Regions from separate parts of the Bradyrhizobium sp. WCU1 genome, predicted to be linked through region 2. Evidence: riboswitches for the same ligand, from Rfam matches in the RefSeq annotation. Region 2 holds a riboswitch; each other region holds the start of a gene.
What was found. Region 2 has a riboswitch for cobalamin ahead of ACTUWL_RS18440 (TonB-dependent receptor). Riboswitches for the same ligand answer to the same signal wherever they lie in the genome.
Positions count from the first base shown of each region.

Region 1: it holds a riboswitch for cobalamin, as region 2 does, so the genes downstream of both, ACTUWL_RS03570 (DUF1636 family protein) here and ACTUWL_RS18440 (TonB-dependent receptor) in region 2, are expected to answer to the same signal.
Region 3: it holds a riboswitch for cobalamin, as region 2 does, so the genes downstream of both, ACTUWL_RS20135 (TonB-dependent receptor plug domain-containing protein) here and ACTUWL_RS18440 (TonB-dependent receptor) in region 2, are expected to answer to the same signal.

Region 1 is NZ_CM130280.1:773,365-775,618, forward strand. Features, by position in the region: gene cobW (cobalamin biosynthesis protein CobW) at 1-744, opposite strand, end outside; gene ACTUWL_RS03570 (DUF1636 family protein) at 741-1,115, opposite strand; cobalamin riboswitch at 1,210-1,420, opposite strand; gene cobO (cob(I)yrinic acid a,c-diamide adenosyltransferase) at 1,457-2,110, shown strand; gene ACTUWL_RS03580 (cobyric acid synthase) at 2,123-2,254, shown strand, end outside.
Region 2 is NZ_CM130280.1:3,982,027-3,984,280, reverse strand. Features, by position in the region: gene ACTUWL_RS18445 (FecCD family ABC transporter permease) at 1-746, opposite strand, end outside; cobalamin riboswitch at 859-1,056, shown strand; gene ACTUWL_RS18440 (TonB-dependent receptor) at 1,216-2,254, shown strand, end outside.
Region 3 is NZ_CM130280.1:4,350,888-4,353,141, reverse strand. Features, by position in the region: gene ACTUWL_RS20140 (TonB-dependent receptor) at 1-492, opposite strand, end outside; partial or broken gene ACTUWL_RS20135 (TonB-dependent receptor plug domain-containing protein) at 671-883, opposite strand; gene ACTUWL_RS20130 (hypothetical protein) at 822-1,367, shown strand; cobalamin riboswitch at 1,362-1,556, opposite strand; gene ACTUWL_RS20125 (CobW family GTP-binding protein) at 1,665-2,254, opposite strand, start outside.

The DNA.
Region 1 (2,254 bases), 3.2 Mb from region 2:
GTGCTCCTCTTCGCCGTCATGATGCGACGGGCGCGCCGCGAGATCGTTTTCCGCCGCGGCGCCGAGCCCAAGGATCACGCGCGCGTCGATGGTGCCGTCGACAACGGGCAACATCGGCACCTCGCGCGGCATCTCGGCCGCGATCACCTCCTTGGCCACCCTGATCCCCTCTGCCCCGGCGAGATCGGCCTTGGTCAGCAGCACGATGTCGGCGCAGGCGATCTGATCCTCGAACACTTCGGACAGCGGCGTCTCGTGGTCGAGATTGGCGTCGGCCGCGCGCTGCGCATCCACTGCGGCAACGTCGGGCGCAAACCGGCCGGCCGCAACGGCTTCCGCATCGGCCAGCGCGATCACGCCGTCGACCGTGATCCGCGAACGAATCTCCGGCCAGTCGAACGCCTTGAGCAGCGGCTTCGGCAGCGCGAGGCCGGAGGTCTCGATCACGATGTGATCGGGCTTCACCGGGCGCGCGAGCAACTGCTCCATCGCCGGGATGAAATCGTCGGCGACGGTGCAGCAGATGCAGCCATTGGCGAGCTCGACGATGTTCTCGGTCGGGCAATCGGCGTCGGCGCACGACTTCAGGATGTCGCCGTCGACGCCCTCGCTGCCGAATTCGTTCACCAGCACGGCGAGCTTCTTGCCGTTGGCGTTGCGGATCAGATGCTGGATCAGCGTCGTCTTGCCGGATCCGAGAAAGCCGGTCACGACGGTGACCGGAACCTTGGCGAGTGTCGTCATTCTGCGGCCTCCGGCACGACGGGAAGTGGTGGAATGCGGGCAAGCGATTGCTTGCGGAAAACTTCCGGGCGGCTGCGCCACGGCACGATGCCGTCGGGCGCCGCGGCATAGGCGCTGGCGCCGGCGATCACATCCCCGGCATTGGCTTCGGACAGGCGCCCATAGACATAGGACCACCGGCCGGGCGCGCTGAGCGCGACCGAGCAGCCCTGGCTGCAAGCCGAGAGACATTCGACGGGAACCAGATTGACGCCATCGGGCACACCGGCCTCGACAAGCGCGGCGTGCAGGCGCGCACCGGGCGCGACTTCACCTTCCGCCAGCGTTTGGCCGGCGCGGCAGGTAATACAGACATGAAGGGTAACGCTCATCGGCCTTCCTGGATTGACAGCGGGAAGCGATGAGGCACACGAACCGATCTTGCACCGGTTCGTTCCCCGTCGCGGAACACCCCGTCCGCCGGTCTCACAACATGCTGCGTTGGCAGGTCTCCCGGCTTGCGGAGCAGGATTTCTCCCTTCGATCCCCGCCTTCCCGATCCCCTTGGGGAATCAGTGGCTTTGGGCATCTCTCCGGTCACGGTCGCGGGGGCGGCTGCTTTTCAGGCCCGACTTGAGCCCTATCGCATTCCCTCTTCGCCTGTCATAGGACAGGAACCAACGCGGACCCACCATTCGTCCGCGGCTCGAACTTGTCAAGCCGAAGGAACGTCATGACGTCTGAAGGAAACGGGACCGAAGACGAGGTCGTCAGCGGCGAGGCTTCGCTGGATACGCGCCACGCGACCAAGATGGCGAAAAAGAAGGTCGCCCGCGACAAGATCATGGCGACCAAGAGCGGCGAAAAGGGCCTGATCATCGTTCACACCGGCGCCGGCAAGGGAAAATCCTCCTCCGCCTTCGGCATGATCGTCCGCTGCGTGGCGCACGGCTTTCCCTGCGCCGTGGTGCAGTTCATCAAGGGTGCCTGGGATACCGGCGAGCGCCGCCTGCTCGCCGGGCATTTCGGCGATCTCTGTCAATTCCACGCGATGGGTGAAGGCTTCACCTGGGAGACGCAGGATCGCGCCCGCGACATCGCGGCGGCGCAAGCCGGCTGGGAAAAGGCCAAGCAGCTGATCGCCGACGAAAGCCTGCGCATGGTCGTGCTCGACGAGATCAACATTGCGCTGCGCTACGACTATCTGGCGATCGCCGACGTGGTCGATTTCCTGAAGACGTCGAAGCCACCGATGACCCATGTCGTGCTCACCGGTCGCAACGCCAAGGAGGAGTTGATCGAGATCGCCGACCTCGTCACCGAGATGACGCTGGTGAAGCATCCGTTCCGGTCCGGCATCAAGGCCCAGCCGGGCGTCGAGTTCTAAGAGCCCAACGCCATGGCGCGCGCATTGATGATCCAGGGCGCCGGCTCGGACGTGGGCAAGTCGCTCATCGTCGCCGGCCTCGCGCGCGCCGCCACGCGGCGCGGCCTGCGCGTGCTGCCGTTCAAGCCGCAGAACATGTCGAAC
Region 2 (2,254 bases):
ACAAGGAGCCGCAGCCGGGCGACATCGACGCCGAGGCTCTGTGCGGCCTCCTCGCCGAGCGTCAGCGTGCGGAAGGCGTTCGCCTGGCTCAGCAGGATGGCGGCACCCGCGACGATGAAGGGCAGCGCCAGCGCCACGTGCTGGAAGCTGCGGTCCTCCAGCGAGCCGAGCAGCCAGAACGCGATCTCCAGCACCACGAACGGATTGCTGGAGAGGTTCATCACCAGGGCGGTCGCGGCTCCCGCAAAGCTCGAGATCGCGAGCCCCGCGAGGATCAGGATCAGCAGCCCGGCATTGCGGCCGGCGATCGCGAGCAGCGCGAACACCGAGCCGAAGGCGGCGATGATCGCCACCACCGGCAGTGCATACGAGCGTACATCGGCAAGCCCCAGCGCGATCACCAACACCGCGCCGAATGCCGCGGATTGCGGCGCGCCGAACAGCGATGGCGAGGCCAGCGGATTGCGCAGCAGGCCCTGCAGCGCCGCGCCTGACAGCCCGAGAATGCCGCCGATCGCGAATGCAAGGATGGTGCGCGGCAGGCGGATCTCGCGCACGATCACCTGCGCCACGTCGCTGCCGCCGCCGAACAGCGCCTCGATCACCGCAAGCGGCGACAACCGCACCGGCCCGATGCCGAGCGAGATCACCAGCAGCAGCGCCACGAGCGCGAGCAGCGCCGCGGTGGCACCCCACCGGCGCCGCGCCGCGACCTCGGCCGCCAAGGCAAACTCCTGCACGCTCATTGGATCCATGCTCTTACAGCGATCGCCGTGGCAGACAAGCGACACTCGACAAAAACCGTGGCCGTGCGGCGATCGCCCGACCGCCGCCGGATTGACTTTGCTGCGCGGCCGAACCCTAGATGAACATGACGGTTCTTTGATGAGATGAAAAGGGAATGCGGTGCGGGGAAACCTCCCCAAGGCCGCGGCTGCCCCCGCAACTGTATGCGGTGAATCCTTCGTCAGATGCCACTGGGAGTCTCGGTCCTGGGAAGGCGACGAAGGGTAACGACCCGCGAGCCAGGAGACCTGCCGTCAGCCGTGGTCACACGCGAGGATGCCGGTCGGGGAGTACAGGCATGAGCTTCACCTGATGCGGCAAGCACATGGTGAGACTGGTTCGCGGTGACGTGCCACTGACGTTACCGAGGTCTCGCCTATGTTCTGCTACCCTGCCCGTCGGCGCCGCGCGCTTCTGCTCGCGTCGACGATGATCGTGCCGTCAATCATCATCTCAGCCGCGCGGGCGCAGCAGGCGCCCGCTCCCGATCAGCTGCCCGCGATCGAAGTCACCAAGCCGGGCGACCAGAATGTCACGCGCGCCAAGCCGGCGGCCGACCAAACACCGGCACCGCGCCGCCCGGCGCCGGGCACCACGCAGAGCAACAACGCGGGCAGCGGAAGCGGATCGGGCGCGACCGGGACCGGTGTAGTCACCGGAACGGGCGACGCCGGTGGCGGCCGCCAGTTCGCCGGTATTGTCGGCTCCTCCTCGACCGTGATCACGGCCGACGACATCGCGCATTCGCCGGTGCAGTCGCTGCCCGAGATTCTCGCGCAGGTGCCGGGCGTGCAGTTGCAAACGCCCTATGGAGGACCGAACGGCGCCAAGACCTCGGTCGACCTGCGCGGCTTCGGCGCGTTCGCCTCCGACAACACCCTGTTCCTGCTCAACGGCCGCCGCCTCAACGACGTCGACAAGGCCGGCTTCGACCTCACCACGATCCCGCTCGATTCGATCGCGCGGATCGAGATCGTCAGAGGCAACAGCGGCGCGGTGCTCTATGGCGACAACGCGGTGGGCGGCGTGGTCAACATCATCACCAAGACCGGCGCTGGCGGTCCACCCGCCACGATCAGGGCCGAGGGCGGGTTCGGTTCCTTCAATAGCCGGATGGCGGCCGTGTCCGCGGCGCTCAATTCCGGACCCTGGTCGACCTCGTTCTACGGCAATGGCATCAAGTCCGACGGCTACCGCGTCAACAATGCGCTCGACCAGCGCAACGCGGTCGGCAGCGTCAACTACACCACGTCGGATCTAATCGCCTTCCTGACCGTCACCGGCAGCGACCAGAAGCTCGGCCTGCCCGGCGGACGGCTGGTCGATCCGTCGATCGGCGTCAACCAGCTGCTCACCGATCGCCGCGGCGCGGCGACGCCGTTCGACTACGCCAACCAGCAGACGGCAAGCGTCACGGCCGGCTTTACCAAAACATTGACCAACGGCGTCGACCTCATCGTCGACGGCG
Region 3 (2,254 bases), 370 kb from region 2:
GACGAACTGGTTCGCAAGGCCGAAGATGTGACCGCTGAACGTTGCGTCCATCCGGTTACCGGACTGCTTCTGGTCGTGGAAGATCTCGATATAGCTGGAGCGGTCGATCAGCTGCGTCTTCGGATTCCAGGTGTAGTTCTCGATGTCGCGCCAGTGCCGCTCGCTGGTCAGGTAATAAAGCGTGTTGTTGACCTTGATGCCGTCGGCGACATCCCACTCGGTCTTGAACTGGGTCCAGCTGTCCTGGTAGCGGATCGCGCTGTCGGAGGCGTTGTAGTTCTTGAAGCGCAGCGCGTCCTGGATCGCGCCGTTGATCAACGGCGTGCCGAAATAGCGCGACGGGCTGCGATCGGCATAATCTTCCGACAGCGTGAAGGCGAGATTCTCCGACGCCTGCACGCGCACGGCGGCCGACACCGCCGCATTCGAGGTCTTGTCGCGATCGACCCAGCCGTTCGACATGTTGCCGGTGGCGTTGATGCGATACGACACATTGGGATTGATCGGACCGGTGCTGTCCTACCGACAGCCGCCGCGTCATGTTGCTGTCGAGCGAAACCTCGGCCTCGTTGTAGGGCGTGTTCTGCGGCTTCTTCGGGATCACGTTGATGACGCCGCCGATCGCGCCTTCACCGTACAGCACCGAGGCCGGGCCGCGCAGCACTTCGATGCGCTGCGCCGACCAGGTGTCGTAGGGGAACGTCAGGGTGCCGGAGCCGATATAGAAGCGCGAGCCGTCGTAGAGCGTCATCACCGAGTTGCTGCCGGCAAAGCCGCGGGTGCTGAACGACAGGCCGCCATTGCCAGGCGCAGGCGTTGCGATGAAGCCGGCCGCGTTCTGGGTAACGGCATCGAGCACACTATGCTGGCCGCGTTCGGCGATGGTCTGCGCGGTGATGATCTCGACGCTCGCCGGCGTCTGCAGCGGCGTCAGGTTGAGGCGGCTGCCGGTGCCGCCTTGCGTGGTGGCATTGAGTGTCGGCGAAGCCGCCCCCGATGCGCCCGACGCTGCGGCGCGCGGCGCGCCGCCGGCTGCCGCGGCCGTTGCCGGCCTGGCGCGCTGCCGCGCGGTCGCGGTGTTGCTGCTTCGCGCCGCGGGTTTGGGCTTCGCGGATGCCGATGGTGCGACCTCGATCGGATCGAGCGTGGTGGGTGGAGCTGTTTGTGCTGAAGCTTCAGCCGGCAGCAACAATGATGACAAGGAGCAGACGAGACCGAGGCGCCAGTTGCGCGCAACGGAAGAAGACGAGGACATGAAACGACTCGCGGTAACGTGGCACGTCACCGCGAACGCGGACTGGCGCATTGCCGGAAAGGCAGTGCTCCGATCCCACCAGGACGCCCCCGCCCGATGTGCTCGCGTGTGACCACGACTGACGGCAGGTCTCCTGGCTCACGGGTCATCGCCTGTTGACGCCTTCCCGAGCTGAGTAGCCCAGTGGCAAATTGACGAAAGGCTCGCCGTTTACAGTTGCGGGGACAGCTGCGGCATTGGGTTACCCTCGCACCGCATTCCCTTTTGATCCCCGAAGGGAACCGTCGCCGAAATTGATAGGAGGTGCCGGCTGGGCTGTCAATTCGATGCGATTGTCGCACGCATGCTTTGCGCGATTGTGCTGCGGCGATGACACAGCCGTTTGCTGACGCGGAGGCTTATTGTCCCGTCATCCTGCTTCGACGCATCCCTGCATGATCTCATCGATCTCGGCACGCGAGAGCGCTCCCATCTCGGCGATGAACACTAGCCGCGTGCGCGGTACACCGGGCGCCGGGACACCGCCTGCAGCCAGCTTCGCGCGGCCGCCGGCGAGTTGAAATACCGTCAGCCGTCCGGGCTGCTCCACCGTCTCGAACAATCCCTTCGCCCGCGCCAGCTTCGGCGCCAGTTTGCCGATCGCCTGCTGCAGGCGCGGCAGAAGCACCGGCCGCTCCGAGGTCCAACTCAGCGTCTCGAAGCGATCGGTCGCCGGCCGTCGCGGCGCGGGCTCGCGCGGCGCCGGCACATGATCGAGATCAGCCGGAAACAGCAGCGCGGCCGGCACCTCGCCATGCAGGGTATCGACCACCACGGCCGCCGGACGCACCGTCCGCACGGCGGCGCGAATCGTGGCGCAGGCGGCGGCATCGGCGAGATCCACCTTGCTCAACGCCACCACATCCGCCGCCCGCAGCTGCGAGCGCAGCAGTGCATCATCCAGCGCTGTCACCGGTTGCGTCGCATCGACCACGCAGAGCACCGTCTCCAGCGGCGCCT